DNA from 3 places in the Rahnella sp. 1L-D-7-B-C2 genome. Region 1 is predicted to be linked to each of the others. Evidence: predicted binding sites of a transcription regulator. Region 1 holds the regulator's gene; each other region holds the start of a gene.
The links. The regulator CRP, encoded in region 1, controls carbon source genes, mostly activating them, when cyclic AMP is high. The targets are predictions, from matches to a motif close to ATGTGANNNNNNTCACAT.
Positions count from the first base shown of each region.

Region 2: the regulator CRP is predicted to act here: its motif matches at 2,406-2,423, upstream of msrB (peptide-methionine (R)-S-oxide reductase MsrB).
Region 3: the regulator CRP is predicted to act here: its motif matches at 1,539-1,556, upstream of AC0Z7K_RS15215 (glycoside-pentoside-hexuronide (GPH):cation symporter).

Region 1 is NZ_JBXAVQ010000004.1:347,100-351,275, reverse strand. It holds gene AC0Z7K_RS10035 (OsmC family protein) at 1-394, opposite strand, end outside; gene crp (cAMP-activated global transcriptional regulator CRP) at 757-1,389, shown strand; gene AC0Z7K_RS10025 (YccS/YhfK family putative transporter) at 1,451-3,523, shown strand.
Region 2 is NZ_JBXAVQ010000016.1:658-4,833, reverse strand. It holds gene ansA (asparaginase) at 1-793, shown strand, start outside; gene pncA (bifunctional nicotinamidase/pyrazinamidase) at 802-1,431, shown strand; gene AC0Z7K_RS19585 (YeaC family protein) at 1,503-1,775, opposite strand; gene msrB (peptide-methionine (R)-S-oxide reductase MsrB) at 1,869-2,282, opposite strand; gene gapA (glyceraldehyde-3-phosphate dehydrogenase) at 2,632-3,630, shown strand; gene AC0Z7K_RS19570 (D-hexose-6-phosphate mutarotase) at 3,813-4,176, shown strand, end outside.
Region 3 is NZ_JBXAVQ010000008.1:194,832-199,007, forward strand. It holds gene aroP (aromatic amino acid transporter AroP) at 100-1,470, shown strand; gene AC0Z7K_RS15215 (glycoside-pentoside-hexuronide (GPH):cation symporter) at 1,694-3,130, shown strand; gene AC0Z7K_RS15220 (glycoside hydrolase family 43 protein) at 3,123-4,097, shown strand.

The DNA.
Region 1 (4,176 bases):
TCACTTCAAAACTGTGGGTGATCGTCGCGGCTTTGCCCAGCATCAGAGAAACAGAACAATATTTCTCGGCAGAAAGGCTGACGGCGCGTTCGACGATCTTATCGGTCAGATCTTTGCCGGTGACGATAAAGTGCAGATTGATGTGCGTGAACAGACGCGGCGCTTCTTCGCGACGCTCTGAAGTCAATTTTACTTCACAATCCCGGACGTCATTGCGGCCTTTTTGCAAAATCGACACCACGTCGATCGCGCTGCAACCGCCCGCAGACATCAGTAACATTTCCATCGGGCTGGGGGCTTTATCGCCCGCATTGCCATCCATTAAAACCTGATGACCTGACGCGGATTCACCTAAAAACGTCAGACCTTCCACCCATTTTACGCGTGCGTGCATTTGCTTATCTCCCGGCGCTCTTAAGAATCAAATTTTCCCCCCAGACTACCCTTTCACCTAAAAACTGGCAACGTAACCCGATCGCCATCATGCTGAAGCGAGACAACACAAGACAGCATTGCAAACCTGTGTTACAAACAAAGCCGAAACATACTTTCCAGCAAATTGCGGTGACGGTTTTCGTGGTTTAAGAACAGAACCCAAGGTGATAACGGCAATATATAGCCGGTTTCACTCCGACATCCGCTTGCAGCATTTCTGGGGAGCTATATGCTGAAAGGGCGCATTAATATTCAGACGCCGTACAGGGAACTCTGAGCCCTGTGATTTTGGGCAGCGATAATAACAGAGGATAATAGCAAATGGTTCTCGGCAAGCCACAAACAGACCCGACTCTTGAATGGTTCCTGTCTCACTGTCATATACATAAGTATCCTTCTAAAAGTACGCTGATTCACCAAGGTGAAAAAGCCGAAACGCTTTACTACATCGTGAAAGGGTCGGTTGCCGTCCTGATTAAAGATGAAGAAGGCAAAGAGATGATACTTTCCTACCTTAACCAAGGTGACTTCATCGGCGAGCTGGGACTCTTCGAAGAAGGTCAGGAACGCAGTGCCTGGGTACGTGCTAAAACTGCCTGTGAAGTGGCTGAAATTTCTTATAAAAAATTCCGCCAGCTGATTCAGGTTAACCCGGACATTCTGATGCGCCTCTCCGCGCAGATGGCAAACCGTCTGCAAATGACGTCTGAGAAAGTCGGTAACCTCGCTTTCCTCGACGTAACGGGCCGTATCGCTCAAACCTTGCTGAATCTGGCCAAACAGCCAGATGCAATGACCCACCCGGACGGGATGCAGATTAAAATCACCCGCCAGGAAATCGGTCAGATCGTCGGTTGCTCCCGTGAAACCGTCGGCCGCATTCTTAAAATGCTGGAAGATCAGAGCCTGATCTCCGCACACGGTAAAACGATTGTCGTCTACGGCACACGTTAATCCCTCAAAAATAGGCGCGGCAGCTTACTGTCGCGCCTTTTTTATGGGCTAAGCTTCAGTTATGACGCTATGGCGAAGGCTGTTTTATCACCCCGAAGTGAATTACGCACTGCGCCAGACGCTGGTGTTATGTTTGCCGGTCGGCCTGTGCTGGCTGTTCGGTAATCTGCAAATGGGGTTGCTGTTCTCCCTCTGCCCCGCCTGTTGTAACGTCGCCGGTCTCGATACGCCGCACAAACGCTTCTTCAAACGTCTGATCATCGGTGGCTCGCTGTTTGCGGTGAGCAGTATTTTGCTGCAACTGATGCTGGAAAACTGGCACATCCCGCTACCGCTCATCATGCTCTCTCTCGCCTTACTGCTCGGCGTCACCGGTGAAATCAGCCCGCTGCACGCGCGTCTGTTGCCCGGCGCGCTGGTGGCGACCATCTTTACCCTGAGCATGGTCGGCATCAGGCCGATGTGGCAGGCACCCGCGCTGTTCGCCGCAGGCACGGCCTGGTACGGGCTGTTCAACTGGGCGTGGTTTCGTATCTCTAAAGAACAGCCGATGCGTGAAACCCTCAGCCAGCTGTATCTGCAACTGGCTGATTATTTCGAAGCCAAATACAGCTTGCTGACGCAGCATACTGATCCCGAAACCGCTTTACCGCCGCTGCTTGAGCGTCAGCAGCAGGTCATCGATCTTATCGCCCTGCTCTATCAGCAGTTGCACATGCTGCCGCAGCACGGACATCATCACCACAAACGGCTGTTCCAGCGTTTTCAGGTGGCGCTCGATTTACAAGAGCACATCACGGTCAGCCTGCATCAGCCGGAAGAAGTGCAAAAGCTGGTGGAAGAAAGCCATGCCGAGGCGGTGATCCGCCGCAATGCGCAGGTGATTTCCGCCAGGCTACGCGTGATTGCCGACGATATTCTTTATCACCGGCTTTCCGAACGTTTCACGATGGCGAACGAGCTGGCGGCGCTGGAAAAAATCGCCGCGCGCAACCCGGATAATCCGGTCGGCCAGTTTTGCTATTACCACTTCAGCCGCATTGCGCGCCTGTTGCGTACTCAGCGCCCGCTGTACCGCCGTGATCTGATGAACTCTCAGCCACGTCTGCCTTTCTGGCCAGCACTGAAAAGCTATCTGTCTTTCAAGTCCATCGCCCTGCGTAATGCCACGCGACTAGGCATCATTCTGGCCATCGGCAGCAGCCTCGGTCTGTTCTTCAATCTGCCAAAACCTTACTGGATTTTACTGACCATCATGCTGGTCAGCCAGAACGGCTATAACGCCACCCGCGTGAGGATCCAGCACCGTGCGCTCGGCACACTCGCCGGATTGCTGATCGCCGCCGGATTGCTGAAACTGGAGCTGCCGGAGGGCATCACGCTGTTCTGCATGCTGGTGATCACCCTGATGTCATACACGGTGCTGCGTAAAAACTACGGGCTGGCGATGGTCGGGATGACGGTCACGGCGGTCTACACCCTGCAACTGCTGGCGATGAATGGCGTACATTTCCTGGTGCCACGGCTGATCGATACGCTCATCGGCTGTGCACTGGCTTTCGGCGGCACCATCTGGCTGTGGCCGCAGTGGCAAAGCGGATTGTTGCGGCAAAATGCCCATCAGGCGCTGGAAACCGATCAGGAAGCGATCCGGTTACTCCTGCAAGATAATCCAGACGCCGTAAAACTGGCCTACGCCCGTATGCAGGTCAATCAGGCGCACAACAAGCTGTTCACCTCGCTGAATCAGGCGATGCAGGAACCGGGGTTTAACTCGCATTATCTGGCAGATATGCGTTTGTGGGTGACGCACAGTCAGTTCGTGGTAGAGCACATCAACGCGATGACCATTTTGGCGCGCGAGCATTACATGCTGCCGGAGGCTCTGGCGACGGAGTATTTGCAGACTAGTGAAATCGCGCTGCAAAGCTGCCAGCAGCGACTGATCTACGACGGTCCGAGCAGCGAGGCTCAGCTAATCAACGCGCCGGAATTGCACCCTGATATGCCGCTGACCGAGATGGAGCGCCACCTGCGGCGTGTGATTTCACATCTGAGCGTCATGCATACGATTTCTTCACTGGCGTGGAAACAGAGACCGCATCATGGGATCTGGTTGACGCGGAAGGCGTGAAGGGGGAGTCCCCTTTCAAGTTCCTTTAAAGCAGACCGAGAATATTTCGGTTTCTCACCAGCAGTGATCGCTTAACTCCTTGCGCCGAAACCGCCCAAAGAGGGCCAGGACGGGCCCTCTTTGGAATCTCCACGTCTTTTCAAAACACGCGCTTATCGCCAGACCGATGGACATGTTCTGGTACTTCCGTGGGTGGCGCAAATCCAGGCACTTCGTGCTGCCTTCACTCGGTCTTCGAGCCATTGGTCTCGAAGCCGCTCCGTTCAGCTGGATTTTTGATCGCGCCATCTCACCATCTTTTAAAGACAAAACAAATATAGGCTGAGCAAAGTATTTGGGGTTTTGAAATGATCTGAGCAAGTGAAGTTGTGACCTAAAAAGCTTTGGCCGCGTTCAAAAATCACGCCGTAGGAAGAGGTGGAAAACCGCGCATCTTTTTGCGCGGGTTGTAACCCGACCGGAGGGCACCGCACAGCGGCGGGATTTTGCGGCAATAGCGGGGGCCGCTGAAACATCGCCGGGATGCATGGCACTGGTTTGAAAAAGCGAGGGGAGTGCAGAGGGGAGAAGCTTTTCCCCTCTGCTCGGTTTCGGCGCCGAAAATCAGGTGATCACTGCTATTGAGAAATCGAAACATTCACAGTATTAACCCG
Region 2 (4,176 bases), on a different contig from region 1:
TATTCAGGCGCATTACGAAGATTACGACGGTTTTGTCATCCTGCACGGCACCGACACTATGGCGTTCACTGCTTCCGCGCTGTCTTTCATGCTGGAAAACCTGAGCAAGCCGGTAATAGTGACAGGGTCACAAATTCCCCTTGAGGCTTTGCGTTCCGACGGCCAAATTAACCTGCTTAATTCGCTGTACATCGCGGCCAACCATCCGGTTAACGAAGTCACCCTGTTCTTCAACAATCGTCTTTATCGCGGCAACCGCAGCACCAAAGCGCATGCCGACGGTTTCGATGCATTCGCCTCGCCGAACCTGACGCCGCTGCTGGAAGCCGGGATCCACATCCGCCGCCTTTCCACGCCGTCATTGACTGTCGACCCTGCCGCCAGACTCATCGTGCATAACATCACGCCACAGCCGATTGGCGTGGTGACGATTTATCCGGGGATTTCCGCCGAAGTAGTACAGAACTTCCTGATGCAGCCGGTGAAAGCGTTGATCCTGCGCTCTTACGGCGTCGGCAACGCACCGCAAAAAGGGGATTTGCTGAAAGTGCTGAAAGACGCGTCTGAGCGTGGCATTGTGGTGGTAAACCTGACGCAATGTATTTCGGGGCGCGTGAACATGGGCGGATATGCCACCGGCAACGCGCTGGCGCATTCCGGCGTGATCAGCGGTTTTGATATGACCGTCGAGGCCGCGCTGACAAAGCTGCATTATCTGCTTAGCCAATCGCACACGCCGGAAGAAATCCGCGAACTGATGCAGAAAAACCTGCGCGGCGAGCTCACCGAATAAGGGTCAATATGAAATCTGCATTGTTGCTGGTCGATCTGCAAAATGATTTTTGTCAGGGCGGCGCGCTAGCCGTCGCTGAGGGTGACGCCACGATTACGATCGCTAATCAAATGATGGCGTGGTGTAAGAAAAAGGATGTCGCCGTCGTGGCGTCACAGGACTGGCACCCCGCCAAACATCGCAGCTTTGCGGCAAATTCCCATACTGAAGCCTGGACCGTCGGCGAGCTGAACGGACTGCAGCAGGTCTGGTGGCCGGTGCACTGCGTGCAGAATGAACCCGGCGCCGAGTTTCATCCGGCGTTGGAAACAAAACGTCTGGATTTCGTGGTGCAAAAAGGCACGAATATGGATATCGACAGCTACAGCGCGTTTTATGACAACGGGCATCTTGCCGCTACCATGCTCAATGACTGGCTGAAAGCCGCTAAGATCACCCATCTCTACGTCATGGGTCTCGCGACGGATTACTGTGTGAAATTCACCGTACTCGACGCGCTGGCGCAGGGATATAAAGTTACCCTGCTCACCGACGGCTGTCGTGGCGTGAATCTGGCACCGCAGGACAGTGATGAAGCCATAAAGGCGATGCAACTGGCGGGCGCGAAAGTGAGTACCTCAGCAGCAGTGTTGGGGTAAGTCATCACTGATTTTTAATGTTAAAAAAGGCGCTATTGAGCGCCTTTTTCATAGGTAACGAAAACCGAAGATCACTCCGGTCTTAGCCGGATCAGTGTCTCTTGCACAAACTGCTGCTTCAGTTCCTGCTTACTTTTGGTGACGATTTGTCCGTCGGTGCCAATGCTCATATGTTGAGCATCAACGTTATGACGCGACTGGTACAACATCACCGCCTGCAGGCTATGTTCTTTTTGTTCCGGGGTCAGTGCAACGCCGTCGGGCCATTTGCCCAGTTCTACTGCCAGTGCCAGACGCGCATAGATTTCCGGCGTCATCACATCAATGAGTTGGTTAATTTCCATCTGCTACCCCTTGCTCGCAGCAATTATTCAAGGTGTTTTGAATAATTGCTGAATCGATTTTGTCGGTAAAATTACGCACTACAGCTGCTGCATTTAGCCTGCAGTTTTATTGCCATTTTCGCCATCGATAAAACTCATCGATGCAGAATTCACGCAATAACGCTCACCGGTTGGCTGCGGACCATCCGGAAAAACGTGACCTAAATGCGCTTCGCAATTAGAACAACGAATTTCCACACGCGCCATGCCATGGGTGTTATCCGTCAGGTATTTGATCGCATAATGATGCACTGGCTGATAGAAGCTGGGCCAGCCGCATCCGGAATCGTATTTGGTATCTGAGTAGAACAAGCGCGCGTTGCAAACCAGGCAGTGGTAAATACCTTCACGTCTGTTATGCAACAGTTTGCCCGTGTACGGAGGTTCAGTACCGTGCTCCTGCGTCACATGACGTTGAATTTCAGTAAGTTGTTCGAGTGAGGAAGAGGATTCAGGTTCATTGCTCATAATTTTCGTTCTCTGACGAATAGAAAAATCAACTAAAATAACAGTTTATAATAACAAAAAATTAACAACGAATCTGTCTGTTTTGTCCTAAACTGTAGGGCATCAGCGTTAGCCAGCTCCAACTTGTGATGGCGATCACACTCCTGATGTTCCGACTCTTTATATTCTGTTTTTCGCCCCCATGTGGTTGTGAGCCGATTAAAAAAACGGAACGTGCAATTAGCGAACAAAAGTAGGTCGTCCCTTTGACTTACAGCAATAATTGACACGATTCCGCTTGACGCTCAGCAAGGTTTTTGTAATTTTACAACCAACCTTTTATTCACTAAAAAAATAGCTGGTGGAATATATGACTATCAAAGTAGGTATCAACGGTTTTGGCCGTATCGGTCGCATTGTTTTCCGTGCTGCTCAAGAACGTTCTGACATCGAGATCGTAGCAATCAACGATCTGTTAGACGCAGAATACATGGCATACATGCTGAAGTACGACTCAACTCATGGTCGTTTCAACGGTACCGTAGAAGTGAAAGACGGTCACCTGGTTGTTAACGGCAAAACCATCCGTGTTACCGCTGAGCGTGATCCAGCTAACCTGAAATGGAATGAAGTTAACGTTGATGTTGTTGCTGAAGCAACTGGCCTGTTCCTGGACGACGCGACTGCACGTAAGCACATCACTGCTGGCGCTAAGAAAGTTGTTCTGACTGGTCCATCTAAAGATGACACCCCTATGTTCGTTATGGGTGTGAACCATAAAGAATACGCTGGCCAGGAAATCGTTTCTAACGCTTCTTGCACCACTAACTGCCTGGCACCACTGGCAAAAGTGATCAACGACAACTTCGGTATCGTTGAAGCGCTGATGACCACTGTTCATGCAACTACCGCTACTCAGAAAACTGTCGATGGCCCGTCTCACAAAGACTGGCGCGGCGGCCGCGGCGCATCCCAGAACATCATCCCTTCTTCTACCGGTGCCGCTAAAGCAGTGGGTAAAGTAATCCCAGCTCTGAACGGTAAACTGACTGGTATGGCGTTCCGCGTTCCTACCCCTAACGTTTCCGTTGTTGACCTGACTGCACGTCTGGAAAAACCAGCAACCTACAAAGAAATCTGCGCAGTAATCAAAGCAGCTTCTGAAGCAGGCGATCTGAAAGGCGTTCTGGGTTACACCGAAGACGACGTCGTATCTACCGACTTCAACGGCGAAAAACTGACTTCAGTATTTGATGCTAAAGCAGGTATCGCTCTGAACGACAACTTTGTGAAACTGGTTTCCTGGTACGACAACGAAACTGGCTACTCTAACAAAGTATTGGATCTGATTTCTCACGTTTCCAAGTAATTGGCAATGTTGATGAACTGATTAAAGGGCGACGCGAGTCGCCCTTTTGCTTTCTGTCAGATGCACTTTTTTATCAGGCACATGAGTGCGATCAATCTTAAAGCTTTGGTTCATCTGTAGTCTTGGTTCTTATCATCGTAATTATTTATCTACCCGATATAAAATCAACAGGACACCAGATAATGATCGAGCAACTCTTTTCCCTACCCGTTGTAAACCAAATCTCAACCACCATCAGCCAGCGTCAAAAAGATGAACTCCCGGTGATTGTGGTTTCTCATCCTAAAGTTCGTGCAGCCGTTGCCTTACAGGGCGCGCATCTGTTGACATGGCAGCCTGAAGGCGAGGAACCTGTTTTATGGATGAGCAGCGCCAGCGCATTCAAAGAAGGCGTGGCAATCCGTGGCGGTATCCCAATTTGCTGGCCGTGGTTTGGTCCTGCCGGTAAACCTTCGCATGGTTTCGCACGTAACATGCCGTGGGAACTGACTGATCACAAAGAAAACGATCAGGGCGTGGTATTAACGCTGACGCTGAAAAGTTCAG
Region 3 (4,176 bases), on a different contig from region 1:
GCCGTAAATAATTAAATACAAAAAGTGTAATTATCGCCTTACATTCTTTCTAACACGCAGAATGCTATGGGTTTTGCCCCAATGACAGAGGACAGGTAAATGGTTGATAAACAACATGGCGATGAGCTGAAGCGCGGTCTGAAAAACCGCCACATTCAGTTAATCGCGTTAGGTGGGGCAGTCGGAACAGGCCTGTTTCTGGGCAGCGCCTCCGTTATTCAGTCTGCGGGGCCGGGGATTATTCTTGGCTACGCTATTGCCGGGTTTATCGCATTCTTGATTATGCGCCAGCTCGGGGAAATGGTCGTTGCAGAGCCGGTCGCCGGTTCTTTCAGCCATTTCGCCTATAAATACTGGGGTGGCTTTGCCGGTTTTGCTTCTGGCTGGAACTACTGGGTGCTGTACGTGCTGGTGGCAATGGCAGAGCTGACCGCCGTCGGTAAATATATTCAATTCTGGTATCCGGAGATCCCAACCTGGGCTTCTGCGGCTGTGTTCTTCGTGCTGATCAACGCCATCAACCTGACCAACGTTAAAGTCTTTGGTGAGATGGAGTTCTGGTTTGCAATCATCAAGGTCGTCGCGGTAGTGGCCATGATCCTCTTCGGGGGCTGGTTGCTGTTCAGCGACACTGCTGGTCCGCAGGCGACAGTACGTAACCTCTGGGAGCAAGGTGGCTTCCTGCCCCATGGCATGACCGGGCTGGTAATGATGATGGCTATCATCATGTTCTCATTTGGGGGGCTGGAGCTGGTGGGTATCACCGCCGCAGAAGCCGATAACCCGGAGATAAGCATTCCTAAAGCCACCAATCAGGTTATTTACCGTATCCTGATTTTCTATGTGGGCTCACTGGCTGTCTTGCTTTCCCTGATGCCGTGGACCCGCGTAGGGCCGGACACCAGCCCGTTCGTTCTGATCTTCCATGATCTGGGTGATGCGCTGGTGGCAAACGCCCTCAACGTGGTGATCCTGACTGCTGCACTGTCGGTCTATAACAGCTGCGTGTACTGCAACAGCCGTATGCTGTTTGGTCTGGCTCAGCAAGGTAATGCACCAAAAGCACTGCTGAATGTCGACAAACGTGGTGTGCCGGTCGCCTCTATTATGGTCTCTGCGGCCACTACGGCGCTCTGTGTACTGATTAACTATCTGATGCCGGGCGAAGCTTTCGGGCTGCTGATGGCGCTGGTGGTTTCTGCACTGGTCATCAACTGGGCGATGATAAGCCTCGCGCACATGAAATTCCGTCAGGCGATGCGCCGCGAAGGGATCGATACCAAGTTCAAGGCGTTGCTGTATCCGGTGGGTAACTATATTTGCTTGCTGTTCATGGCAGCGATTCTGGTGATTATGGCGATCACACCAGGCATGGCCATTTCCGTATGGCTTATCCCTGTCTGGCTGGTGATTCTGGGCCTCGGGTACTGGGTCAAAAATCAGCAAAGCGGAAAGTCCGTTAAAGCCTGAAATTAAGTCAGAGTTGTTAAAGGCTTAAACTCTTAAGCGCCCCGGTCCGATTTCCTGGCCGGGGCGCTTTGTTATCTGGGTCACACTTTGCCCAGCATGACTAAAACGTCCATCTTCATGACTCTTACCTCCTGACTCCTCAGCCCCTACCGCGCCAATACTCTTTACTAACAAACAGTTTCGTAACATCACTCTTTTTAACCAATAGCCGGAGAGAACATCCATGAAGGAAGGCGCGCTGTCATTCAAAGAGAAAGTGGCGTACGGCATGGGGGACGCGGGATGCAACATGATTGGCGGCGCCATCATGCTGTTTCTTAATTACTTTTATACCGACGTTTTCGGCCTTGCCCCGGCGCTGGTCGGTGTATTACTGCTGTCGGTGCGTGTGATCGACGCCGTCACTGACCCGATCATGGGCGCGATTGCCGACCGTACGACTACCCGCTGGGGTCGGTTCCGCCCCTATTTGTTATGGATATCGGTGCCTTACGTCCTGTTCAGCGTGCTGATGTTCACGACGCCGGAGTGGACCTACAACAGCAAGGTTATCTATGCCTTTGTCACCTACTTCCTGATGTCACTAACCTACACGGCTATTAACATCCCTTACTGCTCGCTGGGCGGCGTTATCACAGCGGATCCGCACGAACGTGTCGCCTGCCAGTCTTATCGCTTCTTTATGGTGGGGATCGCGACGCTGATCTTGTCTTCTACATTACTGCCAATGGCCGACTGGTTTGGCGGTGCGGACAAAGCCAAGGGCTACCAGATGTCGATGGGCGTGATGGCGATCATTGCGCTGTTCATGTTCCTGTTCTGTTTCAGCTTCGTGAAAGAACGTATCCAGCCTGCGGTGCCGTCTAAACATGCGCTGAAATCTGACCTGAAAGACATCTGGAAAAACGACCAGTGGGTGCGCATTCTGCTGCTGACCTTCTGCAACGTCTGCCCGGGCTTTATCCGTATGGCGGCAACGATGTATTACGTCACCTGGGTGATGGAGAAATCTACCTCGTTCGCCAGCATGTTCATCAGCCTCGGCGTGGTGGGCATGATGATTGGCAGCGCGCTGGCGAAGCCGCTGACCGATAAATTCTGTAAACTTAAAGTGTTCTTCTGGGCCAACATTATCCTGACCATTTTCTCCTGCGGCTTCTATTTCCTTGATCCGCATGCCACGACGCTGATTCTGGTCGCCTACTTCGTCCTGAACATCATGCATCAGCTTCCTTCTCCGCTGCACTGGTCATTAATGGCCGACGTGGATGACTACGGCGAATGGAAAACCGGCAAACGCATCACCGGCATCAGCTTCTCCGGTAATCTGTTCTTCCTGAAATGCGGTCTCGCCGTGGCAGGGGCAATGGTTGGCTTCCTGCTTTCTGGCTATGGCTACGACGCCGGCGCGGCGCGCCAGAGTGATCACGCCATCAACGGGATTGTATTGTTATTCACGGTTATCCCCGGCATTGGCTATCTCATCACCGCAGGCGTTGTACGCTTACTGAAAGTCGACCGGGAAATGATGCGCACCATCCAGTCAGATCTGGAAATCCGCCGCCGCAATTACCGCGAGCTGAATGAATACCACGACACGAAAAATGCACCTGACGCGGGCACCCTCCCGCTTCACAGCAAGGAGCTAAAACATGAGTAATTACCCAAACCCGCTCATCGAACAACGTGCTGATCCGCATATCTGGCTGGACAACGATGGGTATTATTATTTTATCGCCTCGGTGCCGGAATATGACCGGCTGGAAATCCGCCGCTCAAAAACGCTGACCGGTCTTGCTGATACGCCGGTAAAAATCGTCTGGCACAAACCCGACAGCGGCCCGATGAGCGCACTTATCTGGGCACCGGAGCTGCATTTCATCGACGGAAAATGGGTGATTTACTACGCTGCCGCGCCGTCGCAGGAGATTAAGGACGGACTGTTTCAGCACCGTATGTATGCGCTGGTGTGTGAAGATGCCGATCCGCTAAGGGGAAAATGGATCGAAAAGGGGCAGGTCCAAACACCGATCGACAGTTTTTCACTTGATGCCACGCATTTCGAGCATCAGGGAAAAAGCTATTACCTGTGGGCGCAGAAAGACCCGGCTATCCGCGGCAACTCCAATCTGTACATTGCCGAAATGGAAAATCCGTGGACGCTAAAATCGCCGCCGGTGATGCTCAGTAAACCTGAACTGGACTGGGAAATTATCGGCTTTTGGGTGAACGAAGGACCTGCGGTGATAACTCATGGCGATAAGATTTTCATCACCTATTCCGCCAGCGCTACCGATGAGAATTACTGTATCGGGTTGCTCACCGCTGATGCGCACAGCAATCTGCTGGATGCGTCTTCGTGGCATAAATCTCTGCATCCGGTATTCACCACTCACACGCAGAATAAACAATTTGGCCCCGGCCACAACAGCTTTACCCGCAACGAAGAGGGTGACGATGTACTGGTTTATCACGCGCGAAATTACACCGAAATTGAAGGCGATCCTTTGTATGACCCGAACCGTCATACCCGGATTAAAAACATTCGCTGGGACGACAACGGGCAGCCGGACTTCGGCGAACCCGCCGCCGATAACCGCCCGCTGACCCTGCAAAAACAGGTATAACGCTTCAGAAAAGCCGTTAAGAGAAGGCAATAAAAAGCCCGGCCATGTGAATGAGCCGGACTTTTTTTTATTAGTTCAG